3 regions of the Sporosarcina sp. P12(2017) genome follow, and region 1 is predicted to be linked to each of the others. Evidence: riboswitches for the same ligand, from Rfam matches in the RefSeq annotation. Region 1 holds a riboswitch; each other region holds the start of a gene.
What was found. A riboswitch is a leader RNA that binds a small molecule or an ion and turns the genes downstream of it on or off. The one in region 1 is predicted to bind cobalamin.
Positions count from the first base shown of each region.

Region 2: another riboswitch for cobalamin. It lies ahead of CSV80_RS10485 (hypothetical protein); the one in region 1 lies ahead of CSV80_RS08290 (DUF4430 domain-containing protein).
Region 3: another riboswitch for cobalamin. It lies ahead of CSV80_RS05580 (DUF4430 domain-containing protein); the one in region 1 lies ahead of CSV80_RS08290 (DUF4430 domain-containing protein).

Region 1 is NZ_PDYL01000008.1:102,466-113,081, reverse strand. It holds gene CSV80_RS08310 (ECF transporter S component) at 1-282, opposite strand, end outside; gene CSV80_RS08305 (ABC transporter ATP-binding protein) at 255-1,928, opposite strand; gene CSV80_RS08300 (energy-coupling factor transporter transmembrane component T) at 1,910-2,788, opposite strand; gene CSV80_RS08295 (S-layer homology domain-containing protein) at 2,871-5,207, opposite strand; gene CSV80_RS08290 (DUF4430 domain-containing protein) at 5,287-7,395, opposite strand; cobalamin riboswitch at 7,542-7,726, opposite strand; gene CSV80_RS17635 (hypothetical protein) at 7,869-8,045, opposite strand; gene CSV80_RS08280 (glycine betaine uptake BCCT transporter) at 8,416-9,906, shown strand; gene CSV80_RS08275 (O-acetylhomoserine aminocarboxypropyltransferase/cysteine synthase family protein) at 9,949-10,616, opposite strand, start outside.
Region 2 is NZ_PDYL01000011.1:66,534-77,149, forward strand. It holds gene CSV80_RS10450 (cytochrome c oxidase subunit I) at 1-1,772, opposite strand, end outside; gene coxB (cytochrome c oxidase subunit II) at 1,831-2,523, opposite strand; gene CSV80_RS10460 (c-type cytochrome) at 2,770-3,648, shown strand; gene CSV80_RS10465 (response regulator transcription factor) at 3,765-4,454, shown strand; gene CSV80_RS10470 (sensor histidine kinase) at 4,451-5,455, shown strand; gene CSV80_RS10475 (ABC transporter ATP-binding protein) at 5,559-6,320, shown strand; gene CSV80_RS10480 (ABC transporter permease) at 6,310-8,253, shown strand; gene CSV80_RS10485 (hypothetical protein) at 8,302-8,523, opposite strand; cobalamin riboswitch at 8,775-8,966, opposite strand; gene CSV80_RS10490 (MATE family efflux transporter) at 9,116-10,462, opposite strand; gene CSV80_RS10495 (GNAT family N-acetyltransferase) at 10,459-10,616, opposite strand, start outside.
Region 3 is NZ_PDYL01000005.1:115,313-125,928, reverse strand. It holds gene CSV80_RS05600 (S8 family peptidase) at 183-1,697, shown strand; gene CSV80_RS05595 (ABC transporter substrate-binding protein) at 1,763-2,803, opposite strand; gene CSV80_RS05590 (ABC transporter permease) at 2,800-3,552, opposite strand; gene CSV80_RS05585 (ABC transporter ATP-binding protein) at 3,549-4,319, opposite strand; TPP riboswitch at 4,404-4,502, opposite strand; cobalamin riboswitch at 4,644-4,831, shown strand; gene CSV80_RS05580 (DUF4430 domain-containing protein) at 4,954-8,376, shown strand; gene CSV80_RS05575 (TetR/AcrR family transcriptional regulator) at 8,524-9,093, shown strand; gene CSV80_RS05570 (YhgE/Pip domain-containing protein) at 9,133-10,616, shown strand, end outside.

The DNA.
Region 1 (10,616 bases):
CCCTGCCATAATGATGATGAACGAAGTTGGCTGAATGCTTGGAAGTCCAGCGAATGGAACACGTCCAACTGCCGCAATCGCCGCAAGCATTGCCAGCAAGACGACCTCTCTTCCCCCTACGTCCCGCCACTCAAACCGTGCGAAAAATGGAATCATAATAGCCGCAATCATGATCATACTGAGTAATAAATACGCTCTATAATGAAAGAATACGATGGAAACGACAAGTAACAATAATAATATTAATGAAACAATTAATAAATACTTTCGCGAACGGCCCATGTCGCTACAGCCTCCTCATACGTCAAAACTTCAGGCTGTTTTGTTTCCCGCGTCGCACGATTGATCGCCGTCGTGTAGAAATAATTGCCTTTGAATAATTCATCCGGTGTCCCGTCCGCTGCAATTTCTCCGTCGAACATCATCGCACACCGTTCTGCATAACTCGCTGCAAAGCCGATGTCGTGCGTTACCATGAAGATGGTCAGTCCGTCTTGCTGCAAACTATACAACAACTCGCCTAAATGCTGCTTGGAAACCGGATCCATCCCCTTCGTCGGTTCATCGATAAACAACATTTCGGGTTCACCTAGCAAAATACAGGCAAGTGCCGCTTTCTGGACTTCCCCACCCGAGCAGTCATATGGATGACGCGTACGTAAATGAGAAATACCAAACGCTTCAAGCAAATGATGCATCCGTTCGGTTACATTGGATAGTTTTAAGCGCTCACCGATATTTTGCATTTCTTCTTCAATCGTTTGTTGGACAAAATACGTTCGTGGATTTTGTGGTAAGTACGCAATTTTTCCAAGCCACTCAGAATCCTTCATCCTCTTCATATCCTGCCCATTCAAACGAATCTTGCCACGTTGCGGTTTTATACTGCCGATACTTGCGCGCAAAGCAGTCGTCTTTCCACTGCCATTTCCACCAACCATTGCAAAAAACTGACCTTTAGGGATGCGTAACGTAAAACTTTTCAAGACGAATGGTGCTTTCTTTTGATACTGGAAAAACACATCGTCCATTTCGAGTATCCATCGCTCTTTCGAGAGATCTGAATGCGCTTCAACAGGCATCATTTCACGCTCTTCACGACCGATCCACTGCTTACATTCTTTCACCGTCAGAGGAATTGCCGCAATAATAGGTTTCTCTTCAAATTCCATATAGAGCCGTGCGAATGTAGGTAAGTACGGAAAGAAATGTGTCGCATGATCCGCATATAACTCTCCAATGACTTGACGACTGTCTCCTTCGTACCGAACTTCACCTGATTCCATCAGTACGATCCGGTCCGCCACTGCATACAATTCTTCCAAACGGTGTTCAACCAATACAATCGTCATGCCCGTTTCTTTATTCAGACGCTCAAGCATTAGCACCAACTCTTTTGCCGCTACCGGATCGAGTTGTGATGTCGGTTCATCAAGCAATAGCACACGCGGTTTCATAAGTAGTACCGACAATAAATTCAATAACTGCTTTTGACCGCCTGACAATTCGGAAGGCTTGGCATTCAGCAAGTCCTCCACTCCGAAAAAGTGAACCATTTCCGCTACCCGTTTACGCATTTCAAAAGTAGAGTACCCTAAGTTCTCCAGTCCAAAGACAATCTCTTGCATCACTTCATCCATGATGATTTGATTGTCTGGATCCTGGAACACATAACCAACTTGCTCAACCATCTGCCTCTCTTCCCACTCACTGATCGACTTACCTTTATAGAAAATTTCCCCTTCAAGTTTTCCTGTCGGCGTCAATTCCCTCTTCAATAATTTCAATAAAGTCGTTTTACCACTGCCACTAGCGCCTCCAATGACAAGGAACTCGCCTTCATTGACGGAAAGTGAAATATCCTTCAGCACATGCTGATCTGTATTCGGAAAAGAAAACGAGACGTGATTCAAATTGAATAATTCCATTTCAGTTGTTCTCTCCCTTCTACAAATAGCGGAAACAGCGCGACGGCCATGCAGCAAGCGAATACGAACCAATCAAGCGACGACAGATGTAATAGACCAAGTTCCGGATAAATGACAATCTTTCCGTAGCCGATAAATCCACCCGTGCCGCACATAACGAAAGCTACGAGTAAATAACTCAACCAACGTCTATCTGACTTCGTCATGCGATACGGAATATACGGACGTCTTGTACCAGACCCATACCCCCGTGCTTTCATAGAATCCGCCGTTTCCACAGCTTCTTCCAACGACCAAGATAGCAGAATTTGTAACATCGACATCCCGCTCTTCGCACGCTCACGCAATGTTCCTTGTGTCATCGTCATGCCCTTCAGACGCTGAACATCCTGGATTTCGGTTAACCGCCTTTTCAATAACGGCACAAAACGGATGGACATCATAATGAGAAATGCGGTCCTCGGGAGGATTCTTGCGAAGATATATAATAATTTATTACCGTTCAAGACGATATTCAATGAAACGAATAGTAGAAGAATCATCAACAACGACATCGCCGTTACGACACCATAGAGCATCGCTTCTAACGTCACTTTTTTTCCAAAGAAATCAAACCATGCATGCGTCCCTCTTGAGTTAAGCAAGGGATTGATCACAATAATCAGCGCAGTCATAGTCACCATCAACGGCGCCCACTGCTTCATCGCATGCCCGCCGTCATGTGATAGATTGACCGCAATTAATGCAAGGCAACCCGCCAGCAAAAAGATCGGATGATTAAAAAACATCGCAAAAAAGCCAAGGCAAATATAATAAAAAAACATCACGAAAGGGTGAATTGCCTGAATTCCATCGCCCATAACCCTTCCCCTCTCCACTCTCTAAAAACATTCCACGTTAAAAACAGACAATCTTGCACCGCGCGGGTGCAAGATTGTGTGATCATTTTGTGTTCAAAAACTCTATTAACATTTTCATAGCATGTGCACGAGACGTAGAGTTACTCGGCATAAAGTTGCCATTCTCCCCTTTTGCCATCTTCAGATCATATAGCATGCTCATCGCTTTTACAGCTTCCATATTATATGAACGAATATCACGGAAAGGCGCCATTTTGTCGAACTTATACATTTCGCCATTCTTCACTTCATACGCACGGTATAACATGAGCGCCATCTGTGCACGCGTTACTTCTTGCGCAGGCATGAATTTGCCGTCTTTCCCCTTAACTAAACCATGATGGTATGCAGCTGCAATTTCTTCTTGTGTACTTGAAGCATACTTTTGTGTATCAGGGAATGGTGCTTTCTTGTCCGTTTTCAAATCCAATGCACGAACTAAAATAGATACCGCTTGTGCACGAGTCAGTGATTGATTCGGCTTGAACGTATTGTCTTTATAGCCGTTCGCGATTCCTTGCTCTACTGCTTGATTAATATAATCCTTTGCCCAGTGTGTATGAATATCCGTAAACTGTGGAGTCGGAGTCGGAGTCGGTTCTGGTTCTGGTTTTGGCTCTGGTTTTGGCTCTGGTTTCGGATCTGGATCAGGTGTTGGTTCAGGATCTGGCTTTGGCGCCGGAACAACAGGTATCTCTTTAAAGTTGTACAATACCCCTTTGCCTTTTGTGAATAAATCAAATGCTACCAAAGCTTGCAACGCTTGCTCCGTGGCCATTGCATTCGAGCGGCTATCTCCTGCTGTATGCTGGAAGCCACCATCAGCTGTTTGGAAACTCAAAAGGTGATCGATCAAGTTGATGCCGTTCTTCGTAAACATCGGTATACGCGGATCGATTTGATTTGCAGTCAGACCGATGATTACTTGTGACGTCGCTTCACTGGAAATACCGCCAACGAACGCTTCGTCGTATCCACCTGTTGGACCTTGTTCATTCGCGAGGAACTTCACTGCACGATCCATCGCTTTACGAACTTCCGGCTTATCTGTGTAAGGTGCAATGCCTATCAAAGCCATTGCGGTAATGTCATAGCTTGTCGAGCCTTCTTTACTCGTCGACAAGCTCCACGACCCGTCATCTTTCTGGTATTTCAATAACTCTGCAACTAGGCTCTCACGTGTCCATTTCGAGTTGCTTGGTACTTGGTAGCCTTTTGTATCGAGTGCAATCAACGCGAAAATGATGCCGTTATTACCTTGGTATGTCAGGCTATCAGCACCTGTCATATGCTTTTCACTATTTACAATTTTATCGATTAAGTTAAAGCCCTTGCCATCCGCATTCATTGGATCAATGCCGATTGCTGCGGCAGCCATTGTTAAACGTTGTACATCAGTAATCTTCATTCGACCTTTGCCGGATCTGCTAATCACCTGGTCTTGTAAATGTTCGTAGAATTCCTTTGTATAAGACGCAGGTACTTTCTTGCCCGCTTTCACAAGTCCGATTGCCTGCCACTCACTGTCGATCGATCCTGCAAGCATTTGCGCACTTGCCTCGTTAATGGCTGAAGTGACAAGCTTTGAGTAATCTTTAGTAGACGGCGTTTCCGGTGTTGGACCTGGTTTCACTACCGGAGGCTCCGGTGATGGATTCGGATTCGGAACTGGATTTGGTAACGGGTTCGGTTCAGGGTTAGCGATTGGTGCATACGTCACTTTCACTGTTTTTGTAACCGAATCGTTCTTCGCATCCGTTGCCTGTAAGACGATATTATTATCACCACTCTGCAATACCGCATTTACTGTGTTCCCTGTAACGACCGCTTGCTTGCCGTTTACAGTGACTGTCGGTTGAAGTGCTGTTCCGAAATAACTCGCTGCGTTTACTTGGAATGAAAGGGTAGACTTCGTAACTGTTGCTCCCGAAGTAACACCTGACACTGAAATTTTTGGCTCCAAGTCTTCACGGAAAGGAAACAGATCGGCGTTTAGATCCTTACCTAAGTCCGTCGTATATTTCCACTCCACTTTATCACCAGGGATGAGCTTGATGACGCCCGCTCCACGATTCGGGAAGATACCGTTGACGCTGTACATCCAACCGCTGCCTTGTCCGCGGTCGAATTCATATACATTATCTATCCCTTCTACGTAAGCTGTCGCGCCTTCACCGCCACTGTATTCCATTTGAATCCCTCTTGATTCAACATTCCGCTTGAGTACACTTAAAACTGTATCGCCTTCCTGTACTTCGACGGTAGACAACGGCATCGGAACTTCTGTATTGGAAATCGTGATGGAATGCTGTAGTGTCTGTGCTGCTTGATTTTCATAAATCGGAGTCGGTTGCTCTGCGAATGAAGGTGCAACCGGCATAAGGATAGCGGCACTCGCTAATGCGAATGCTGCCGTTATTTTCGTGAAATTTTTGATGATAGAAATAACGCATACCTCCTTATTTAATGATGAATAGTTTACGAGCTGCTTGTTTTAATGTTTTTCCTTCTATAGAAACTGGTTCAATCACAACTAAAGAATATAACTGACCTTTTATATAATTGGCTTCCGGTGTCACAGTAACTTTCAAACCGTTCGCTTTCACTGTGACCGGTACGCGCTTACCTGTAATATCTTCTACATAGATTTTATCCAAATTCGCTTTTGAGTCCTGTATTTCTTTGTTGAACGTGACTGTAAATGTATGAGTGGGTTCTACTACTTTGGCATCGAAATAACGATATGGACGATCATTATCTACTATGAATACTTTTTTCGTCCCTTCAGGAATCAACGTTTCTTTTTTAGTCCCTTGTTCTCCCGCTTGTACAATATAATATCCTTCAATTATTTCCGTGTTTTCAATAAAGACAGAAGACCATGCTTCATTTTTGTTTTTCTGCACATTTAGAAGGCTATTATTAACAATTCCTTGAAGAGTTGAATGACTTAAAACTTCAAGTTGCGTGACTATTTCCGAAAAATCATACAGTCGTCCTTCGCCTTTTGTAAATAAATCAAATGCGACAAGACCTTGAATCGCTTGTTCTGTAGCCATTCCGTCTGTCGAACCTGTCATAGTATGCTTGAAGCCTCCGTTTTCTGTTTGGAAGCTTAACAGGTGATCTATCAAGTTGATGCCGTTCTTTGTAAACTGTTCACCTTGTGGATCGATGTTATTTGCTGTCAAACCAATGATGACTTGCGAAGTGGCTTCACTAGAAATGCCACCTACGAATGTTTCATTAAATCCGCCAGTAGGACCTTGGCTTTCAGACAAGAAAGTAACTGCTTTCTCAACAGCTTTTTTGACAGCTGGTTGTTCATTGTAAGGAGCTAATCCAATAAGAGCCATTGCCGTCATATCGTAACTCGCAGCGCCTGTATTGCTTGTAGCTAAACTCCAAGCACCATCTGCTCTTTGATAGCTTAAAAGAGCCTCAACTATCTTTTCGCGATTCCATCGTGCATCTTTTGGAACTTCATAGTTTTTCGTATCCAGTGCAACTAACGCAAATATTAAACCATTCGTTCCTTGGCGAGTCATCGTATCTACGTTTCTTATATCTATACTGTTATAAATTTTATCGAGTAAATCGATACCATTGATATTCTTAGGATCTCTCCCTATCGCTGCCGCGGCTATCGTCAAACGTTCTGCATCTGTAATTTTTAGACGTTCCGAGTTCTCAACGATCTGTTGTTGGACATTTTGTTCAAATATGACTGCATAGTTGTCCGGTACAGCTACTCCTGCTTTTGCTAAACCGACTGCCGTCCACTCGCTCGATACAGATTTACTCAGTATATAATTTGTCACTTTCTCAATCGCTTCAGGTACGCTTGCTTGACTCGCAACTACTGTAATTTGTAGTGCATCTGCCGCTTTTCCTACAACTGTTTCTTCTGATGCAACTAGCGAGAAGTTTTCACGGTCTACTTTACCGTTTAATTGAATCGTTATTTGCTGATCCGTATTTTGAGTAACTGTAGAAATTGTCAAATTAGATTGTCCAACAGTCCAATTTGCCGGCTCTAGCGCTGCCGGTGTAAAAGTATCGCCAATTAGATTCACCGTAATTGCAGGATTTTCACTATGTTCTATAACCTGTGTAGTCGTAGAGATAGCAGCCCAACGGCCATAGAAAAATTTCACCACGTCAGTATCTTTTACTACATAAGCAGCAGCTCCAACAGAAGGTGCTTGTCCGTTTACTGTATAATTCCAGCCATCCCAACCACCTAATGTTCCTGCTTCTTCATTATTAATAGATGTTACGTACGCCCCGTAATCACTTTCTTGCACAGTATATTTTACGTTCTGGCTAGTAAGTGCCTTCTTCAACGCATCTAACGCATTTTGCCCTTCTGTAACTTGAATCGCTTCTTTTAAAATTACTCCCGATAAACCTTCTACTTCCACATCCACCATGTAGTTAGCGGCTTGCGTGCTTATTTTACTTTGCTGTACATCCGAATTCGCTAAAGCAACTGAACTGGTCGTCGGCAACAGCATCGTTACTGCTAGTAAAACACTTGCGATGATCGATACATAACGCTTAAACAAATGACTTCCCCCTTGTACTAGTTTGATAAATTGAACGTAAAAAAGCCCTTGCCTCCAGAAAGAGACAAGGGCACTATGTATAGACGGACTCCTGTAATAACTTAATTATTTATCCAATACAATATGCATACCTCTTCCTGGGAGGCGTAACGCATGTTATTTTGGCAAGTCTCCTGACTTATGGATCATCACATCTTCAACCTTCCCAGTATTTCACCAGTGGTATTCTGAAGATATTACCCATTTACAGTGGCCGGACCGTACAGGATTTTCACCTGTTTCCTTTTTCATCTTTACAGTAATGTAAAGAACCAAAATATTCTATTCAATTTTACCATAGTATACCACATTGCCATTCGCTAATTTTGATTATTTCAAAAGAACAGTAGAAAAGACTGACGAAAGGAATCTTCCATCAGTCTTTTAATGAATACTATTTATTACACTAGGTGCTTTTATAAGTGAGTGGAGGTTTACAGCTCCTGATAATCTCGCTGATAGACTCCGCCGTCTTTCACTTCTGCATGATAAAGTGCTTTCAATGCAAAGCTTTTCTCTAGCTCATGTTCTTTCATAATCTCTTTCAATCGTCTGTTTAACTCTGGGCTATGCTTTACGAGCTGAAGCATCTTAGGTTGTGAATACTGCATGAAAATCCCCTCCTCATTTCATTTGTTTCTATAGTATAACATGGCTACGGTTCTTGTTGTATGAAAGCAAATTGTTCTTCTGGCTGGAAATCAACCCTAACTTTCATGTATACTATCACAAGAGCAGGCTGATGATTCTGTGCAAGTACATGAATTGCACTACAGTACCTACTTACATATCGGACGAGAATGAATTTTTCTCGTCTTTTTTATTTTCACTTGTGATGACATTGTAAACAAACTGTCATATACTTAGCGTTTACACGAACGACTAGATGGGTATTGTCAAGTGTATGTGTGCAATTTTATTCTACAATCTTGATTAGTTACTTCGATTGTTTCACAAACTACATTTTAAAAAGGAGTGCCTATGAAAAAAGTTTCATCAACATTTTATATTACATTAGTAGCTGTCATATTGGCAGTCGGTTATGGTGTAATCGCTCCCGAACACTTTGAGGCGATCACGCTCAATATAAGGAATCTGATTTCGGATTCATTCGGCTGGTATTATTTACTGACAGTTTCTATGCTATTCTTCATTTCAGTCTATTTGATATTCAGTCCGCTCGGCAGGATTCGATTGGGGAAAGACAGTGACAGACCACAGTTTTCCATATTTTCTTGGCTTGCCATGCTATTTTCTGCGGGTATGGGAATTGGGCTCGTGTTCTATGGAGCTGCGGAACCTCTTTCGCATTATGCGGTAAGTTCAGCTACTGCGCCTATTGAAACGAAAGAAGCGTATAAAGAAGCGATGCGTTCAACATTTTTCCATTGGGGCTTCCACGCATGGGCTATATATGGTATGACCGCTTTAGCGCTAGCATACTTCCAGTTCCGCAAAGGTCAACCTGGTTTAATTTCCGCTACACTTCGTCCGATTTTCGGTGATCGCGTAGAAGGCAAACTTGGAACTGTAATCGATGTCTTTGCAGTTTTTGCTACTGTTTTTGGCGTCGCCACATCACTCGGATTTGGAGCAGTCCAAATTAACGCTGGTTTGAATTACTTATTTGGTGTTCCGATCGGTTTCTGGTCTCAGTTTATTATCATTGCGATCGTTACTGTATTATTCCTACTATCCGCTTGGAGCGGTCTCGGAAAAGGGATTCGTATTTTATCGAATACAAATATGGTATTAGCTCTTACACTGTTGGTCTTTATCATTGCACTCGGTCCAACATTGCTGATTTTCAATATGTTCACTGATTCTATCGGTGGATATTTAGAAAACCTCATTCGTATGAGTTTCCGCACAGCACCACTTACGCCTGAAAACCGTTCATGGTTGAATGACTGGACACTATTCTACTGGTCTTGGTGGATAGCTTGGTCACCATTCGTTGGAATGTTCATTGCCCGCGTTTCAAAAGGAAGAACGATTCGCGAATTCATGATCGGCGTGCTCGTTGTACCGACTGTATTGAGTATGATTTGGTTCTCAGCGTTTGGTACGACAGCTATTGAAACACAAAAAGCAGGTATTATCGATTTAGCATCTACGGCAACAGAATTGACGATTTTTGAGATGTTTAGTGGATTACCTTGGTCATTCGTCATTTCAATTGTCGCGGTTTTGCTGATTACTTCATTCTTCATTACATCAGCGGATTCGGCTACATTCGTACTTGGTATGCAGTCATCATATGGCTCATTGACTCCACCTAATAACTTGAAGGTCGTCTGGGGTGTCATTCAGTCCGCCATCGCGATTATTCTATTGTATGTTGGTGGTTTGGACGCACTTCAAAATGTTATCATCATAGCCGCCTTACCTTTCTCCATCATACTGATCATGATGGTCACTTCGCTATTCAAATCTTTGAAGGAAGAGCGAAGAAAAATTAAACGAAAATAAAAAATGAACACTGCGCACATGCGTAGTGTTCATTTTTTTGTATTAGTTTGCGGCTTTTTCGATTGCTTGTTTCAAATCTGCGATAATATCGTCTACTGACTCCAACCCCACAGACAAGCGGATTAGCTCTTCGCTGACACCTGAGTTTTTTAAATCTTCCACAGACAACTGCTGATGAGTAGTAGATGCCGGATGAATGATTAATGACTTTGCATCTCCCACATTCGCTACGTGAGACCAAATTTCTACATTATCGATTACTTGTCTTCCTGCATCGCGTCCACCTTTGATACCAAATACAATAATTGAGCCATAACCATTTTTCAAATGTTTATTTGCTAATTCCGCTGTTGGATGATCTTCTAGACCCGTATACGTTACCCACTCTACTGCCGGATGATCTTGCAAGAATGCCGCGACTTTTTGTGCATTTTCATTATGGCGTGGCACGCGTAAATGAAGTGTTTCTAAACCTTGCAACAAGTTGAATGCACTGTCCGGCGACAAGCACGGGCCGAAGTCTCTTAGCAATTGCACGCGCAGTTTCGTTGCGAAAGCTGCAGCAGCCGTGTCGATTCCATAACGTAAGCCATTGTACGTTTCATCCGGCTCTGTAAAGCCTGGGAACTTACCTTGTGTCCAGTCGAATTTCCCTGCATCCACAGCTACACCACCGATGGTCGTACCGTGTCCGCCGATCCATTTTGTTG
Region 2 (10,616 bases), on a different contig from region 1:
AAAGCCATAAGGAATGGTAATACCGTATCTTTCGCAATCGGAGCGTGACGAGGATTTTCTGCTACTTTCATGTTTTCGTTATGTTTCTTTGCATACCAATAAGCATCTGTTCTTTCAACCAACGGCATAGGTGTGAAGGAGTCTTCAGGCGATGGAGAGGCGACACTCCACTCTAGAGTCCTACCATTCCATGGATCGTTTCCTGACGGCTGGGCGTGGCGATTGGTTCTTACGATATTGATTATGAAAACGATGATGCTGATCCCCATCAGGAATGCACCTATCGTACTTGTAAAGTTTAAAGCGGTTATACCTTCATCTGAACCATACGTGTAGACCCGACGAGGCATTCCTTGTAAACCCGTGATGTGCATTGGCAAGAATGTCATGTGATAACCTGCGAGGAATAACCAAAAATGCCATTTCCCTAATGTTTCGTTCAGCCTGAAGCCGGTGATTTTGGGATACCAATAATATAGCCCTGCAAAAATCCCTAAGATCGTAGAAGCCAAAATGACGTAATGAAAATGTGCTACAACGAAATGCGTGTCATGGAATTGAAAATCCGCTGCAGTCAGTGAGAGCATTACGCCTGTCACCCCACCCATAACGAACGATGGAATAAAACCAATGGCAAATAGCATAGGAACAGTAAACACAATTTTTCCACCACGCATAGTAAATAGCCAGTTGAATACTTTCAGACCTGTAGGAATCGCAATGGCCATTGTAGTCACAGCGAAAAACGTATTGATGATTGGCCCGAGACCGACAGTAAACATATGGTGTACCCAGACCATGAATCCTAACACACCAATCATCAGTAAAGAGACAACCATTGCTGGATAACCAAATACTTTCTTTCTTGAGAAGGTCGAGATAATATCCGAGAACAGTCCGAATGCCGGCAATGCCAGAATATAAACTTCGGGGTGTCCGAAGAACCAGAATAAATGTTGCCAGTAGACAGGATCACCATCTTCACCTGAGAAGAATGTCGTCCCGAAGAGTCGGTCGAACATTAGTAAATACAGTGCAATTGCAAGTACTGTAAATGCGATCAAGATCAAGAAAGAAGTGATTAAAGCAGCCCAAGGAAATAAAGGCATGCGCATTAATTTCATGCCGGGCGCACGGTTCCTAATGATAGTGACAATCATATTCAGCGCGGTTAATAAAGTACCGAAGCCTGCAATCTGGATACCAAAAACATAGAAGTTGGTGGCGGCTCCTGGTGTATACTGAACCGTTGAATAAGGTGCATAGCCTGTCCAGCCAACAGCAGGTGAGCTGTCGAGGAAAAAGGCTGAACCGAACATAACACCACCTGCTACAAACAGCCATAGGGACAATGCATTCAAGAATGGAAATGCTAGATCACGTGCCCCGATTTGTAATGGTACGGCTATGTTCATTAATCCAAGCAATAAAGGCATTGCTGCGAAAAAGATCATCATAGTACCGTGTGACGTGAAGGTTTCATTATATTTCTCTAACTGATAGACCATAAAGTTATTATTCGGTAAGGCTAGTTGCATTCTGATGAGTAAGGCGTCAAGACCTGCCCTCAGGAAAAATAGAAAACCGAATATCATATACAATCTACCGATTTTCCGATGATTGGTTGTTCGTATGTACTCCCAAATGACGGGATACTTATGTTTTCTGACTACATAAATGATAGCAGTAGCAAGCAAGATAATGAGCAAGCTCCAAGCGATGACCAGATCGATCGTCAGAAAGATCGATTTTCCGAAAAGTGGGATGTGCATAATAGTTTTCACTCCTAACAGTATGCGTAAATGGCAACATCGGGATGCTACCATTTACTTAATTATTAATATAGTTTTCATATTCTTCCTTGGAAACAACCTTAACAGTAAATGTCATATTCGCGTGCTGAATACCACAATACTCGGCGCATTTACCTTTGTAGACACCTATTTCAGGCTCTTTAATCTCATAGACAATAGGCTTGTTAGGGATTAAATCAACTTTTCCCGCAAGTTCCGGTACCCAGAATGAGTGAATCACATCTTCTGTGGACAGATGGAGAATGATTGATTCACCTTCAGGTAATATGAGTAAGTTTTCTTCTGTTTTATCCGTATCATAAGTGAATGTCCATTGAAATTGTTTGGCGGAAACATGAATATGTACACCTTCATGGCGGGATTCAGCTTCAGCCACTGGGGATTGATGATATGAAATCCAGAGAGCAGGAATAGATAATATGACGAGTAGTATAATGGGAATGATTGTCCAAGCTAGTTGAAGATGTCTTTTTTGCTTATCATTCAAATAGTGAGTGGGATCATGTTCCCGTTCTTTCTTATATCGATATGTAATGATGATCTTGATGAGTAAAAAAAACACAACTGCAAGCACTAGAAACATAATACCGAAACCGAGCCAAATTAGAAAAGCCTGATCTTTACCTGTAGTACTTTTAGGATTTAGTACAGTGATATTTGAACAGCCGGAAAGTAGTAGAAGCGGAAACAATAAACGGATTTTTTTCACTCACATAACTTCCTTCCTATATGTAATACTATTTACTTAAATGCCCTTCCCTGTCTACTTGGAATAAAACATAGAATTACTAAATTCATAAAGAGAGAAAGATATTTCATGGAAAATAAGGCTTAATAGAAGGCTTGGTGATACATAACTAAAGAAAAATATTTATTTTTTGAATAAAGTTGTTATATCAAATGTAGAAACGGGTACGTGATTACTAGAGCATGTAATGTAAGGGGTGATATATTGGTGTATATACGCAAATCAGTCGGCACAATGCTATTATTGTTACTGATAATCTTAAGTGCATGTGGCCAAGACAAAGGATATAGCGAAACAGATATCCGCGAAAACTTACAAAACCTAGACCCTGATGATCCAAAAACTACAAAAATCGAACGAGGGAAAGAACTTTTTGATGATACGAATGCATTACTTCCTGAAAACGTGGGTAATAGTCTGTCTTGTATCAGCTGTCATGGAGATGGCGGACTGTCAGCAAATTCACCGATGGTCGGAGTGACTTTGAAATATCCGCAAGAGCATCATGGAAAATGGACGACGATTGAAGATCGTGTCAATGGGTGTTTTATCCGCAGTATGAATGGAGCGGAACTTGAGCAAGGCAGTGAGGAAATGAAGGCGATGGTTGAATATTTGACGTTCATCTCAAAAGATGTAAAGACGGATGAGGATATTACATGGAGAATGAATAACAATAAAGATTCAATTCCTGAACCAGATGTCGAAAACGGTCAGCAACTGTTTACAGATAAAAACTGTATTTCTTGTCATGCAGGAGATGGTTCAGGTACAAGTGACCATACAGGTCCGGCACTTTGGGGTGATGGTTCATTTAATGAAGCAGCAGGTATTAACCGTATCAATAAAGCAACAGGTTTCATTCAAAACAATATGCCTAAAGGTCAGGCAGGTACGCTGACTGATCAAGAGGCGGCCGATTTAGCTGCGTTTGTGTTATCACATGATCGCCCGGAAGGTGATCCTAAAAAGGTTGGAGATTACCATAAAGATCCCGAGCGTGATTATATTACAAAGGAACGTCGTCAAAAGATTCGAAACGGTGAATTTGATTGGACGGAACTTGATGTCGTTGAAAAGAATTAATTAGAGTTTACTAGTAGCCCAGTTGAACAGATGTAGTATCTGTTCAACTGGGTTATTTTCATTATGTGTGAATATAAGATAAACTAATAACACATAAGAAAAGTGTGGTGAGTTCATTGTTTACAATTATGCTGATAGAAGATGATCAGACATTATTTGAGGAAATAAAAGAACGTTTAACACAATGGTCTTACTCAGTGGTGGGAATTCAAAACTTTGGAAATGTACTGCAAGAATTCACGGAAATCAAGCCGGATCTTGTCCTTATCGATATCCAATTGCCGAAGTTCGATGGCTTTCATTGGTGTCGGATGATCCGAACGCATTCGAATGTTCCAATTATTTTCTTGTCTTCACGAGATCATCCGACTGATATGGTGATGTCGATGCAACTCGGAGCCGACGATTTCGTTCAAAAACCCTTTCACTTTGATGTATTGATTGCAAAGATTCAAGCGATCTTACGCCGTGTGTATAACTATAGTGCTGATCAGACATTGGAAGTGAAAACGTGGTGTGATGCCGCAGTGGATTTTGTGAAAGGTACGCTCACCAATGAAAAAGGAACTATTGAGTTGACGAAAAATGAAATATACATCTTGAAAATATTGATAGAAAGAAAGAATGAAATTGTATCAAGGGAAGAAATCATCACGAGTCTTTGGGATGATGAACGATTTGTCAGCGATAATACGCTGACAGTCAACGTGAACCGTTTGCGTAAACGGATCGCGGAAATCGACTTGGTAGATGTGATCGAAACTAAAGTGGGGCAAGGGTATATGGCGAAGGAAGAACAAATATGATCCGGTTATTTCTTAAGGAACGTGGTAGTTGGATACTGTTCTTCATCTTCTCGCAACTGCTCGTTCTAGCAATGGGCTATTTGGACACGAGCATTCCATTTTTGTCTACTGTCTATATTGCATTCATTTCCTGTTTATCTTTCGTTATTTTTATAGTCATGCGTTATGAAAAAGAATCGAGATTCTATAAACGCTTAGAAACATTAGAACCATCATTTGATCTAACTGCAATACCTGAAGCTGACAGCCCTTTTGAAGCCATTACTTCTGAAAGGATGTCCGAACAAATTCAAGTGTTTAAACACCAGTTGGATGAATTGCAAATCAGTTTAGAGCAAGAGAAAGATGATATGTTGAATTGGATACATGAAGTGAAAACACCATTGACAACGCTGCAATTAATGATCGAACGAACGGAAGACCATGTGCTTCGATCACAGTTGATGTTCGAGTGGCTTCGCGTCCATTTGTTACTCGACCAGCAACTACATCAAAAGCGTATCCCATTTATCCAGAATGATTTATATATTGAAAAGGTCGATGTACAAAAGTTGTTATTTCAGGAGATAAAATCGTTAAAGCAATGGTGTATGCAAAAGCGGATTGGTTTTAATGTATCATTGGAAGCAGAAAAAGTATTGACCGATGCAAAATGGCTCGGCTTCATTCTAAGGCAATTGCTGACGAATGCGGTAAAATATAGTGAGGATTCGGACATACGTATCCGGTGTACTAGCAAGGGTGGTATCACCACGTTATCGATCGAAGATTTTGGGCAGGGTATTGCTCCGAGGGACTTATCTCGTATATTCGATAAGGGCTTCACTGGAACAGCAAACCATCAAAATCATGCGGCTACAGGAATGGGGCTGTACTTAGCAAAACAAGTAGCAGAATCTCTCTTGATTACGATTAAAGTAGAGTCAACAGTAGGAAAAGGTACGCGGTTCTCTTTGATCTTTACAAAAGAAAACGAAATGATACGTATAGCGCGTATGTAAAAGCATGTGACAGTATCGTCACATGCTTTTTCTAATTGTCATATCAAAGACAGGAGAAAAATTTGTACATTGATTATGATAGAATACACAAGGAGTGATGGACATGGTAATTTTACAAGCAACGAAAATCTATAAAATATATGGCAATAAATTCAATAAACAGGAAGTATTACGCGCGTTGGACCTTGAAGTACAAAAGGGTGAATTCGTCAGCATCATGGGGGCATCGGGATCGGGGAAAACAACTCTACTGAACGTCCTTTCATCCATTGATCGCGTTAGCCAGGGAACGATCAGCATAGAAGGGCAGAACCTCAACGATATGAAAGAAAAGCAAATGGCGGAATTCCGAAAACGTCATTTGGGCTTCATCTTTCAGGACTATAACTTACTCGATACGTTAACAGTAAAAGAAAACATACTGCTTCCACTATCGGTGCAGAAAGTATCAAGAAAACTAGCCAATGAAAAATTCCTTGCAGTGGCGGAGGAATTGGGTATTTCCGAAATCGCTACTAAATATCCAAATGAAATTTCAGGTGGTCAAAAGCAAAGAACGTCTGCCGCACGAGCATTTATCCATGATCCAAGCATCATTTTTGCGGATGAACCAACAGGCGCTCTTGACTCAAAAGCAGCATCCGATTTGTTGAACAAACTAAGTGATCTCAATATGAAGAGAAATGCTTCTATCGTCATGGTTACTCATGATCCTCTCGCCGCAAGTTTTAGTGAGCGCGTAGTGTTCATCAAAGACGGACAAATCTACACGCAACTGAATAAAGGAGACCAAACGCGTAACGAATTTTTTAATGACATCATCAAAACGCAAGGTGTGTTGGGTGGTGTGCAACATGACGCTTAATCAGCTGATTTTCCGCAATATCAAGAAAAACCTTAAACATTATTATGTGTATATCTTTGCTTTGGTTTTTAGCGTGGGCTTGTACTTTTCATTTGTAACGCTGCAATTTGATCCAGCATTGGACGATGCAACAGGAGGAGTGAAAGGTGCTGCAGCTATTAAAACAGGTTCAGTTTTTCTAATTGTTATCGTGTCTGTATTCTTGCTATATGCTAACAATCTATTTATTAAACGACGCAGTAAGGAGATTGGATTATTCCAATTGATCGGGATGACGAAAGTAACCGTTTTCCGTATTTTAAGTGTAGAGAATTTCGTGTTATATATCGGCTCTCTCGTTATAGGGATACTCTTAGGATTTTCGATGTCACGATTACTCATGCTCATTCTATTTAAGGTCACTGGTGTAACGGATGTTGCAACTTTACGTTTCTCTTCAGCAGCATTACTTCAAACGCTGATCGTATTTGCAGTAATCTTTGTATTGATTTTGATCATGAATGCGCTATTCATTAAACGACAAAGTATATTATCTTTGTTCCGTGTAACAACCGTAACGCAACAGCGGGTCAAAAAGATGACAGTATTTCAGGCGGTTGTCGGTGTGTTCGGTATTCTACTCATTGTATTCGGCTATTATTTATCATCCCGATTATTTAGTAGTGTGTTCCTAGGCGATCAGCTATTTCTGGTGATGATCATCATACTAGCTTCTGTCGTCATGGGAACGTATTTGTTCTATAAAGGCTCCGTTAGCTTTATCTTTAACCTGATTCGTAAACGTAAAGGAGGATATCTGAACGTTAACGACGTGCTGTCTCTCTCTTCAATTATGTTTCGAATGAAATCGAATTCTCTTCTATTAATGATTATTACATCCGTATCTGCGCTATCCATCGCATTACTCTCGTTAAGTTATATTTCGTATTACTCAGTAGAGAAGTCAGTAGAGCGAACTATTCCGGCCGACTTTACTATTCCTGATACTACGCGTGCAATGGAATTTACACAGGCACTTGAAAGTAAAGGCATCGCCTATACAGAGACAGCTATTGATCTATTGTCTACACCTGTTGGTTTATCAAGAGTTCTATCTATTCCGGGTGGGGATAGTCAAGATGTGAGTTATACCGATACAGAAATGATCGTCATTAGTGATGAAGCATTGCCAGAGTTAGACGTAGCAGAAAAGGAAGTGCTCTTCGTCAACTCTGATAATTTAACGGAAAACTTCATGAAATTCAAAGAAGATCAGCAAGTCGTTTTCCAAGGCAAAGAGCATGAGTATGATCTAACACTGAAAGGGACAGAAAGGGTAGTTGTTTTGCCCATACGTGTAACCTATGGTTTTGTAGTGGCGGTAGTGGATGATCAAGTGTTCCAGCAGATGAATGTAGATATAGATCCTTCCGTAGAATCCGAATTTACGGAATATCATGGAGTGGATATCGAGAATGAGAATGATCTAGAAAAAGCGAATGATATATTTAATGTGTTGGGAATAAACGACTGGGCAGGACATGAATCGAAGTTTGAGGAAAGAACGAAACAAATGCAAGGTGCTGGCATGATCATGTTCATCGTGGGATTCCTCGGCCTCGCTTTCCTTGTCACTTCTGGCTGCATCTTATACTTTAAACAAATGGACGAAAGTGAAGATGAAAAATCGAACTATACCATTCTTCGTAAACTGGGCTATACACAAACAGATTTGCTAAAAGGGGTTCAACGAAAGCAGCTATTTAATTTCGGTATTCCGTTAGTCGTTGGTCTCTTCCACAGCTATTTCGCGGTGAAATCTGGCTGGTTCTTATTCGGTACTGAAATGCTGGCGCCCACGATTATTGTGATGTTCATCTATACGGCACTATATTCTATATTTGGCTTACTTTCCGTATTGAATTACAAGCGTGTGATTAAAGATTCTTTATAACATAGTAACGCCCCTGACACATTAAGGTCAGGGGTGTTTTATTGCGATCTAGTTACTACCTACTAATTCAGCAACTACGATTTGATATGCTGTATCTAAATTAGCTAGTTGTTTACTTTTTTCTGCAGAGTCATTTGAAGTGTCTTCAGCAATTTGTTTCTTCACATTTTCCACTAGTATAGGAAGGGGGGTAGAGTGAGTGCTCACTCTATCCGACATCAATGTGTCCTTTAATAAGTTTGTAAAGTCATCGATTGTTTGATTGGGCATAATTCATTCTCCTCATCGTGTTTGTATGGGTTCGTTGACATAAAAAAACATCCGTCCGGTAAATACCTGGAAGGATGTTAAGTGGGAAGCCATGACGAATTAAACGGTTCGGCAGGAAATACACATATGTTGGATCGATAGAAACTATTTCGAAGCCACCTAATGAATGTCCTGATTCCGTTTTTTCGTACGTCGGCTTGTGTGTGATTTTTCATAAGCCGCACTTGACACCTCCTATCCGCGTAGGGTATTGGTGTGTACTGATCTAGGCAGGTCTCCTGGCTCGTCTTCAACGTATAATTCACCTTCCCATTTCCCTTGCGGTGAAACAGTGGTAACGAATTATACTCCAACTCACAGTTGCGGGACAGCATCGGTTTTTCACCGATTTCCCTTTTAAGCGTTTAAGAAAAAATAAACGCACCTATCTCTAACACGATATTCAGTTGCTCTTTCAGTATAGCACTCTTATTGATGAAAGGAACAAAAATAGTGCAACATTCTTTACTACAACACGTACTCACACTAATTCTATGGAACGCGCTGCTTAGAACAATGATTTATGTTTCCGTACTGTTCTATAGACCAATGCTTAGCCGATTAACGAATGTCGAGTAGCGTTCCTTTGATATAAATACACGCCAATAAATACGACAAGCTCAGAAGCGGGAATGGATAACCAAATACCATTCAATCCGAATATGCGTGGCAAGATCATCAAGAAAATCAACATGACGATGATTTCACGTGAAGCGGTAATCCAAGTGGCCATCCGTACATTGCCGACAGATTGATAATAAGTCATCATGACAAAGTTCGTACCTGTGAACAAATAGGCAATAAAGAATAGATTAATTCCGGTAGTAGCCAATTCTCTGACGGCTTGCGGGAAGTCTCCGAAAATCGATACGATAGGACCTGCTGCGAACTGTCCGACGAGGAAGAACACAGCACCCGCGATGACGACTGTGAGAGTGGCCTTTTTAACGGTTTCCTTCATCCTTATCCGGTTACCAGAGCCTTGATAATAACTGATCAGCGGCTGAATCGCACCACCCATCCCGAGGAATAGCATAAGCATGACACTGTGCACATAGTTCAAAATAGAGAATGCCGCAACACCTTCTGTACCGGCCATCCGTTCGAACGCAATATTATGTGTAATGGTAAAAAAGGAGATTCCCAACTCGGAAAGGAAGCTCGGGAATCCGATGAAAAGAATGGCTATGAACAGCTTTTTATTGAACTGTAAGCGAATCAATTTTAAGTTATTGTTTTTCTTAAAGAAGTGGGCGAGCAGTACTAACATGCCCATAAAGGAAGCGATAATTGTAGCGGTTGCAGCACCGGCAACACCGTAATCAAGAATAAATAAGAACACATAATTCAAAATGATGTTAATGACTGACGTCACAATTAGCCCTGCCATTGAGAGGTTCGGTGCTCCGTCGTTACGTACGAAAATACTAAATGTGTTTTCTACAGTAAAGATAAAGCCAAATAGTAAAATCACAAATAAGTATTGCGATACATAAGGGAATGTAGTGGTATTCGCACCAAGTGCGTATGCTAGCGAATCCCTAAAAATAAAGGCGGTTAAGCCTAATATAATGGTTAATAAGAAAATGGAAATGATTGCATGTGTGAAAATCGAACGAGCTTTAAGCACATCTTTAGCACCCATTGCCATCGAATATTTTGTGGCGGCACCTATACCAATCCATAAGGAAATAGCAAAAAAGATGGTATAAACGGGAGCCGAAATTCCGACTCCCGCCAATGCTTCTGCACCCAATCGATTACCGACCATGATACCATCCGCCACAATATTGATTGCCATCAGCAACATACCGACAGTTGACGGTATTAAATAACGTAAAAAGATACGTCCTACTGGCTCAGTATCCAATTTATTAAACTTGGGTGAAGAAGAACTCATTGCACAGGACTCCTTTGAAGATCAAGTTCCATGATGAGACAAGGGAATTCACCTACATCATCAATTTTACCATTTAACTTAAAACCGAATTTTTCATATAAATGCTGTGCGGCTTTATTACTTGGATAAATACTTAAATATATCTTGTTGCATT
Region 3 (10,616 bases), on a different contig from region 1:
GGACGGTTGTTGTGTAAAGGAAGTAGGTCGCAGGATATTCATTACAAGGGATTTTTCAAAATTCGCCATTTAAAGTAGTTCTATCATACGCCTAGGATGTATGAAGATGGTAAATAGTGAGTTATAATGGTTTAAAAGAATCCCATATTACTAAAGTGTGGCAGGGAAGAAAAGAGGGGCGAATGAAAAGACAGCTTCATATAGTTTTGATTGCCTGCATTGGATTGCTGGCGGTACTTGGATTTAAAGGGGTAGTCAGTGCAGAAGCTGCTTCAAATGAGTTATTGGTAGAGTACGAAGAAAATCGTCATACATTTTCTGTAGACGAAAACTTACCCGGTGTAGAAAGCCGCGAACCTATCACAGACGAAGTGGAGTTATGGAGCTTTACAGATTCAGCTGAGATGCTATTAATGAAGGAACAACTTCTCGAAGATCCTAACGTCTTACATGTTGAACCGAATTATGAGCGCTATTCGCATATCGTATTCGATGATCCTATTCTCGTGAAGCAATGGTGGATTCCACAAGTGAAGCCGCAGTGGATGTGGTCTAGGGTGCAAGAACAAAAGAAAATGACCGTCGTGGCGATCATTGATTCCGGCATTGATCTACAACATGAAGATTTACAGGGTCGAATTCAGCCAGGCGGTTATAATTTTTACGCAAATAATTCGAATGTTCAGGACGTCAATGGCCATGGCACAGCTGTCGCAGGCGTAGTCGCGGCTAAGGCTGGAAATAATCTAGGCGTAGTAGGTATTGCGGGAACATATGAAACCAAAATATTGCCGTTGAAAATCTCGCATCTGAACGGTCTCAGTAAAGTGTCGGATAGTATTAAGGCGATTGATTACGCCATCAAGAAACAAGTCGATGTAATCAATATGAGTTACGGAAGCAGCATGTCTTCTCAAATGGAAGAAAAAGCGATTCAGCGTGCAGTCGAATCGGGTATCACGGTCGTATCGTCTGCAGGGAATGATGCAACGAAAGGGAATTCGATCATGTTTCCTGCATCTTATCCTTCCGTTATTTCAGTTGGCGCAACGGAAAGAGATAATCAGCGCGCTTTCTTTTCAAACTATAACTCTCACGTGAGCTTAGTCGCTCCAGGTGCGGCAATCTATACGACAACCCTTGCTAATAGCTATAAGTCAGTCAGTGGAACATCTTTTTCGGGACCAATGGTAGCAGGTGCAGCGGCTTTGGTAAAATCATTGAAGCCTGAAGCAACCCCAGCTGAAACCAAACAGTTACTAGAAATGACCGCGACAGACCTAGGCGCGCCAGGTAAAGATATTCATTTTGGAGCAGGGGTTGTAAATTTAGAGAAGCTGAGCCATGCGTTACCAGCTAGTTCTACACCCATTCCGCCAAATGAATTTACAGGCGATTTTCCAGAACTGAAAGTACAAACGAATAAAGTATTCACAATCAAATTTACTAATGAATTACTACTTGGAAAAGACTACTCAAAACATATTTACATTACCCGTTCGCCAAATAGCGCAGAACGTATCGAAAGCTTTACAGCGAAAGTGGATCCTACAAATAGCAAGCAATTATTAATTACACCAACTAAAGAGTGGCAACTAGGAGTTCATTATTTACGCGTGGAGAAAGGGTTGCAGAATAAAAAAGGTGTCGCAATGAAAAAGTCATTTGCTGTGAAGTTTACGGTACTTCCTCGCTAATTCTATAGAATAGAAAAAGGCTATTGCAGCCAGTCATAGAGACTTTTGCAATAGCCTTTTGTGTGTTACTTCGTTATTTTAGAAAACATGTCACCTGTGCTGACGTCTAAAATCATATCGTCCACTTCAGGTTTCGTCTTGATCAATTCCATCTCATGTAGCCAGTCACGCACTTCTTCCCAAGATGTTTCATCAAGCGTACCAAATGCTTCACCGTCTGTATCCATCTTCGGTAATAACACATTTAAACTTTCCGTTTCAATTGCTTTGTCTAACGGGAAGTTCGCTTGATCTTGGTTGCTTAGCAAGAGGTCGAGTGCTTCTTCGGGCTGTTCTACCATAAATTCATACCCTTTTTGTGCTGCCCGCCAGAAAGCCTGGATTGCGTCTTGTTCTTTGTCCCATGTATCATCACTCGTCAACAACACAATTTCACTATAATTTGGCACGCCATAGTCTACTGGATTAAAGTAGCGCGTTTTGAAGCCTTTCGAGTTCATGACAGGCACTTCGTGGTTAATAAATGTTCCTGTCACGGCATCAACACGTTTTGAAACGAGTGAAGATTCCAATTCGAATCCAACGTCGATCATATTCACTTTGTCATAATCGCCGCCGTCATTCGTTACCATCGTTTTAATCAAAGATTCGTTTAGTGGAATCCCTGGATAACCGATTGTTTTACCTTCGAGATCTTTAGGTGATTGAATCGAACTTTCCTCTAGCATGACAGTATAATTTAGTGGCTCTCGCACAATCGAGGCGATTGCTTTAATCGGAATGTCTTCATTGGCTTGCGCTAAAATGACATCCGGTTGGTAATACAGTCCAAGAGTCACTTTTCCTGCTGCGGTCAAGTTCATTGGATCGGTCGGATTGGCAGGGAATTGTATGTCCACTTCCACGTTCTCTTCATTAAAATAACCTTTTTCCTGGGCTACATAAATATAGCTATGTACTGCATTTGGATACCAGTCGAGCATGATGCTGACTTTTTTCTTTTCATTGTTCGGTGTCTCTTCGTTATCTGCGGGAGTCTTATCATTATTGCACCCAGCTAGCAGTACAAGAAGAAAAATGATGCTAAGGAACAGACGTTTTCTCATTGGTGATTCCTCCATTGTAAAAAGTGTTTTTCCAATACGACGACGAGTAGAAAGAAGATAATGCCTACTGCAGATAGCAAGACGATCGGTGCGAATACGGCGGCACTGTCAAATTGCGTCATCATTCTTCTGCTGAAGTATCCAAGTCCTGCCTGAGCACCTAGCCATTCCCCAATGGCCGCACCGATTACACTCAGTGTGACCGCCACTTTGAGTCCAGAGAAGAAAGATGGCAAAGCGGAAGGCAGGTCTAATTTATAGAAGATATCTTTTGCGGACGCACCCATTGTTAGCATTAATTCACGTAAATTTTTATCTGAAGAGCGCAAGCCGTCGAAAACGCTGACGGTAATCGGGAAAAAAGTAATCAGTACCGTAACCGCGACTTTACTCCAAATGCTGTAGCCGAACCATAAGACGAAAATCGGTGCGAGCGCGATGACCGGAATCGTTTGCGACGCGATCAGGATAGGGTAAAACGCCTGCTCGATCGGTTTCTTACTATACATCGCAATTGCCAGTGTGGATCCGAGCATGATTGAAATCGATAAGCCGATTAAGATAGTTAAAGCAGTCGGAGGTAAGTGGTGGATAAACAGCTCCGTCTTCAGCTCCCATAATCTGATCAGAATCGCTGAAGGGGACGGGAAGAGAAAGCTTTTGTCGTAAAGACGTGCGCTAATTTCCCATAGGCCCAGTAAGATCGCAACGAAAAGTATAGACCAACTATACGAAGTGATTTTCTTCATAGCCGCGCCTCCGAACGAAGCTCGCTAATAAGTTGCTCCTTCATTTCCATCACTTCGGGCTGTGCCAGGTCTCGCATAGTACGTGGTCGGCTGAGAGGCACGATGACTTCGCGAATCGTCTGTACTGGTCTTTCAGCGAGTACGAAGATGCGATCGGATAGAAATAAAGCTTCGTCGATATCATGTGTGATGAAGACAATCGTTTTATCGAGCTTCTGCCATTGATCGATCAGCCACTCTTGCATCGTCAGCCGTGTGATCGCATCGAGTGCGCTGAATGGCTCGTCCAGCAATAAAATATTGGAGCCGGTCAGGATCGTTCGTAAAAAGGAAACCCGTTGTCGCATCCCGCCTGATAAATTTCCAGGATAAGCGTTTTCTTCGCCTGCCAGTCCGAAATCAGCGAGTAGCTGGATGATCTGGTCGGCAGTAGGTTTACCGCCTTGAAGTTCTACTGGTAATTGGACATTTTCAAGAATCGTTCGCCACGGCATGAGTAAGTCTTGCTGCGGCATATAGCCCACTTTGCCTAATCGCTTCGTTGTCACTTCTCCGTTCAATGAAATCTCACCACTGTCAGGATTCTCTAGACCGGTGACCAGTCGGAATAAAGTGCTTTTCCCGTAACCACTTGGTCCAATGATGCTGACAAATTCGCCTTCATTTACATGCCAATCGACTTGGTCAAAAATTGCGGTTGGTTTAGAAGCATTGGTTGCTCGATAATGAAAAGATACATTCGTAAACTCTAAAACCTTATTCGTCATCATTCTTACCACTTCTCATTTCTTCAAAAAATACACACAAAAAACCACTTCTCTGTGCGAAGTGGTTGCATAGTACGGTCGAAATCCGTCATATGTCCACTTCCCTCCGCTAGCATTATCTAGAGCAGGTTTCGAGGGTTAAGGCGAACGCCTCTCTCAGCAACAGCACCCCTAGTGTTTATCCATATCTTATCGTTACATAGTCTGAAAAGATAGTCAAGATAGGACAGGAATAAATTGGTCATTTATAGGGAGTTGGAAAATATCCTACACGTCAAAAATCTCGCTATTGCAATTGTTTTGTCGACTCATTATGATTAAGGATAGTTTATAGCGTATTTTGGTGTCTTGCTAGTTTGCAAGACGTAAAAAGGAATCAGGTGAAAATCCTGAACGGTCCGGCCACTGTAATTGGAAAGTAACTTCTGACAACCACTGGTATTCATACTGGGAAGGTTGAAGTTGCGTTCGTATCCAAAAGTCAGGAGACTTACCATAATACAATGCTTACAGCCTTCCGGAAAAAGGTGTGTATGTTGTGTTGTATTATGTATGTCTAAACACGCATCCATCCATCCTTGTCTCTTTCCGGAGGCGGGATTTTTTTATTGAAAAAAATAGGGGGTAGGAGTCGTTGAGGAAAGGTAGTCGAGTAAGCAAGACATTATCTGTGTTGCTAAGTTTATTGTTGGTGTTGTCGGTTTTAACTCCAACAGTACAAGCAGTTGATACAGGAGTAGAGAATACACAAGGAATGGTTGAAGAGCAGACAGATGTGGAAGAATTATTAGCTAGAACCGTTCAGTTTTATAAAAACAAAAAGATGAAATTGGATTCGTGGCAATTATTAGTCGGGCTTTACGCAGCAGGTGAAGACCTGAATGATGGCGAGTGGGTATTACCAGAATGGCAAAAAGAAGATCCAGATTATCTAGAACCTATACATTATGGTACAGATCATATTCGCTTTATCTTCGGATTGCTTGCAATGAACGAAGATCCAGCCGATGCATGGGAAACGAATCGTAATCTTTATGCGGAATTAGCATCGCAACAAAACGAAGAGACAGGCTCATTTGGCGGCATTAATAAACATATGTGGGCCGTGCTTGCGATGGATACAGGCGAACGTCTAGGAGCCGATTTAGGTGAGTGGAATACAGATAAGAAACAAAAAGCGCTACAATTTTTGATCGATAACCAAAATGAAGATGGTGGATATTCATTCTTTGGTCCGGTTTCAGACCCAGATATGACAGGTATGGGCATGATCGCGTTGTCGAACTATCAAGGGGAAGAAGCGGCAGATGCAGCTATTGAAAGAACGAAGGACTTATTACGAGCTAGACAACTAGACTTAACGACGGGTGGATTTAATTCGCCAGGTAATTTTGGAATGGGCGATAATGCCAACTCCACAGCGACAGCGATTTGGGGTCTAGCTGCAGTCAATGAGAATGTACTAGCAGAAAAGTGGCATGTAGGCAATCAGACAGTAGTAGATGCAATAAAAGGTTTCCAGTTTGAAGACGGGTCTTATAAGTGGAAAGTGACTGATAAAAGTACTAATTTAATGGCGACAGAACAAGTATTACTTGCGCTAGCAGACATGAAAGCGGGAAGTTCTGTTTGGAATCGAATTGCTTTAAAAACAGAGCGGCCTACAGCCTACGTGAAAGTCGATGGGGTAGATGCACCGATTCTTGCAGATACTGCAGTGGCATTCGAAGCAGGCGATACGATTGTACAAGTTGTTGAACAGTTGTTAAAAGAACAAAATATTCCTTACGAGTTGGATCAAGCGAAAGAGAATTTTGTATCGATTAACAACGTTCAAAATGGAAATTTACATGGCAATGATCAGTGGGTTGTTGATGTTAATGAAGGATCATCTACTTCACTTTTCGATAATGTAGTAAACGACAATGATAAGATTCACATTTTCTATAAACGCAATGCAGTTCTTGAATCCATTACGAAGTTGAAAGTCGGGGACAAGGATCCGACTATTGAACTCACATTAAGTGGAGACACGTTTACGGAAGCGGCTTCAAATGTTAGTAACTGGACTATAGGTAATGGAGCCCTAACAGTTGGCTCAGTCACAGTTGAAAGTAGTCAGAACGTACTTCTACATGTGCAAGGCGAAGTACCAAATGTAACGTTATCAATAACTGGGCTTGCTAAAGCAGTGCAGTCGAATGTAAACACTACTGCAAATAATACTCCTGCTATACCAGAAACTATTCGTACGGTAGACGATATGCTTGCGGATACGTTACGTTTCTATGAAGTGGAGAGATATAATAAGGATAATTTCAGATGGAGTATGCCTGGAATCAGTTGGACGGAATTGGTTGCATTGGGCGCGTCCAGTTCACAATTAAGTGATGGTACAGCACAATTACCAGAGTGGCTCACTAAAGATCCAGGATTACAGAAAGATGAAGCAGATACGGATCATATTCGCTATATCTTCGGTTTGCTAGCAGTAGGTAAAGATCCATCTACTGCATGGGAATCTAAACGAAATCTTTATGCAGAGCTAGCGGCACAACAAAAGGCAGACGGATCAATTGGTGGTATAAATAAACACGCATGGGCGATGCTCGCTTTAGATACAGGTGAGAAGCGCGGGCAGGACGTAGGAACATGGGGTGCCAATGCAAAAGAGAAAGCGTTACAACATTTGTTAAAGCAAGAAAAGGAAAAGGGTGGATTTTCGCTTTCATTAAATGAACAAGACACAGCTGATCCTGATATGACGGGCATGGTCTTGTTGGCACTAGCAAATTATCAAGATGATAGTGCGGCGAATGCTGCAATTGAACGTGCAAAACAAGCCTTGCGCGAACAACAACTTGATACAGCTGGCTGGGGCGCTTGGGGAGAAAACTCCAATAGTATTGCGACAGTCATTTCAGGTCTGGTTGCGGTAGGAGAAGACGTTACATCGGATAAGTGGCAAAAAGGTGAGGAATTACCCTTAGATGCTTTAAGCAAATTCCAAACGAAAAATGGTGCATTTGCCTTTACTTTACCGGCCGATCAATGGGTCAATACGAAAGCAGTAGAACAATCCTTAATTGCCCTACAAGAAATTAAAACGGGGAAATCTGTATGGCAACAATTTTCTGAAGTAGAAAATGTAGAGCCGCCAGCAGATGAAACGTCTATTACATTTTCCGTAGAAACGCGCACAATGGATACGGGGGATATTATTAGCCCGAAATCGTTGAAAATTGAATCAGGAGATACCGCATTTACGGTACTAAGACGTGAAGTAGAAAACCGTTCCATACCATTTAAATTCACTGGTGCAGGTCCAACTATATACGTCAAGAGCATTAATAATATAGGTGAATTTGATGGCGGCCCACTAAGTGGCTGGATGTATTCAGTCAATGGTGAGTTTCCGCAGTATAGTGCTGGAATTTACGAATTACAAAAGGATGATATTCTGCGCTGGCAGTATACAAGGGACTTGGGAGCAGACTTAGGAGATAACTGGAATCCTACACCTGAAATATCAGTCGACGCACCTGAAAACGTACAAGCAACAATTACAGATGGAAAGCTTCAACTTCAGATAAAAGATGAAAAGACTGGCGAACTACAAGCTGCTAAAGTAGAGAAAACAGAAGTGGTTGGCGGATTTATGATCGTTCAAATCGGAGAGACAGGCAATGTACTCGATTCATTAGAAGGTCTTGAATTGACCTCGGGAATACAGCAAGTTGTAGTACTCGATAACGACAAACCGTATAATTATTTCAAATCTGAAAGTGAGATAAAATCAACGAAAGAATGGAATATTAAGTTCTCAGGTGCATTACAGAATGATGCTAAGAACTTAGAAAAAGTTGTCATTCGAAATGCAGCGGGCGAAATCGTTCAGGTTTCTACAACGCTTGGAGAAGATGGAAAGTCGTTAAAGATCAAGCCGAGTACTAGATATACTCAAGGTGAACTATACTACTTGACGATTACCGATGTACTATCAGCAAATGGAGAAGTGATTAAAGAACCTATTCGAAAAATATACGTGATTGAATGAAAATTATAGACTATCATGCAAGTCATTACCATATGGCTTGTATGATAGTTTTTTTGTGCAATATCTTGCATTCATTCATCAATCTATGTAGTATAATGACTAACAGACTGAAATGGTATTTCGGTCACTTTTAAAGGGAGTGTCATAATGGATCGCAGAGAAGAAATTATGTTGGCAGCTGAAAAATCATTTTCGATGTTCGGATATAAAGCGACAACGATGGACCGGGTCGCGAAGATTGCGAATGTGGGGAAGGGCACAATCTATACATTTTTTTCAAATAAAGAAGAATTATTTCATTCGATTGTTTGGAAAATGGTTGAAGAAATGAAAAACGTCTCCGAACGAACTGCTAAAGAAGGAGCATCTTTTCAAGAAAATGCCCATGCACGTATTATGCAGTTGCTGGAGTTTCGCGAGACGCATCAGCTATTCATTAAATTGATTGAAGAAGAGAAAGAGTTGCGTACACCTGCTGTAGGAGATGCGTTAACTTCTATAGAGAAGGAAATATTGAAATTCATTGCAGGAAAGATTGAGCGCGGTGTCGCAAAAGGTGAATTGAAGCCATGTAACAGCGAACTGATTGCTTTCCTTTTATTCAGATCTTATTTAGCACTAGTTAATGATTGGTCAAAAACACATGATGAACAGCTGACGGAGAAGCAAATAACGGACATTTTGAACGGTACGATCTTCTCCAGTTTGTTAGTTTGACGTGCGCATGACGGAATATAGAGTGAGGGTTTATACGAAATGAATAAAATATGGTTTATAGTCAGACGGGATCTCCGGAATATCTTCAAGAATAAAGCAGCACTCATTGTCATTGCGGCGATTGCTTTTCTGCCTTCCCTATATGCTTGGATGAACATCCTCGCTTCGTGGGATCCGTATTCCAATACGGAAGGCGTGGAAGTCGCAATCGTCAGTGAAGACGTAGGGGCGAAGATTGAGGACAAAGAATTCAATGTCGGAGATGAAGTGATTGTCTCGCTGACCAATAACGATGATCTCGGCTGGCAGTTCGTAACGAAAGACGAAGCGTTAAAAGGCGTGAAGCACGGGGATTATTATGCTGCGATCATCATTCCAAAAGACTTCTCGGAGAATTTAAGCAGTGTCGTCACCGACGATATGAAGAAGCCGACATTAGATTATTATATCAATGAAAAAATTAATGCGATTTCCCCGAAAGTAGCGGGTAAAGGTGCATCTGCGATAGTAGAAAATATCGATAAAACATTCGTTGAACAAGCGAATGAAGCAGTCATCAAAGTATTCAATAATCTGGGAGTAGAACTTGAAGACAATCGTGGGAATATCGAAAAGCTACGTGATTTAATTTATCAATTAGAATATGACATTCCAGATATTTATTCGAAATTACAGATGGTAGATAAAGGCTTGGATTTTGCAGATACTTCTATTGATCGCGTAGATGTCGTGCTTGACGACGTCAATGTAGTGCATGCCAATGCGAAAAAGTTAAACGCACGGCTGATTAGTAAGTTGCAAGAGAATGAAAAGACCGTGGATCACACATTGCGTATCATTACGTCTAACTTGGAGAGTGCACAAACAGCATTCCGCAAAGTGCCCGATTTGACGAGTGAGCTGTCAGGTAAAGGAGAAGACGTCGATCGTATTGTCGATTCGCTACGGGATAAGCAAGACAAATTAGAAGATACGAATGCACGATTAGATGATATTTACGATTATTTGAAAAAGCAGGATCAGAATCTAAAAGACTCAACGAATATTAAAGATTTGCAAAGTTCCTTGAATGATAGCGTCACCGATTTAAACCGTTTGAAAAAGAATTTGGAAACAATCATTTCTGATTTGCAGAGCGGTAAGAACCCAGCAACTGATTTGATAACACAAACACAAGCGTTGTCCGATAAACTCGCTGAAGATATGGAAAAAATCAAAGGCAATTACGAAAATGTATTATCGCCGCAAACTGAAAAGCTTATGAAGCAGTTGAATGAGCTTTCCGCGAATATCACGGGCTTATTGGATCGTGGGACCGAAGTGAATGGCAATGCGCAGGAATTCGTTCAAGGCTTGATTGATAAGCGTGAATCTATAGATTTCAGCAAATACCAAGAACAACTCGACAGTATGTCCACTGCGATAGAAAGTCAGATTGGAAAAGTGGATTCGGTCATTTCGGTTTTAGAAGCTGCAGGTAATGTGACGGGCAGTGACCAAATTGTCGGTCTGCAACAGCGATT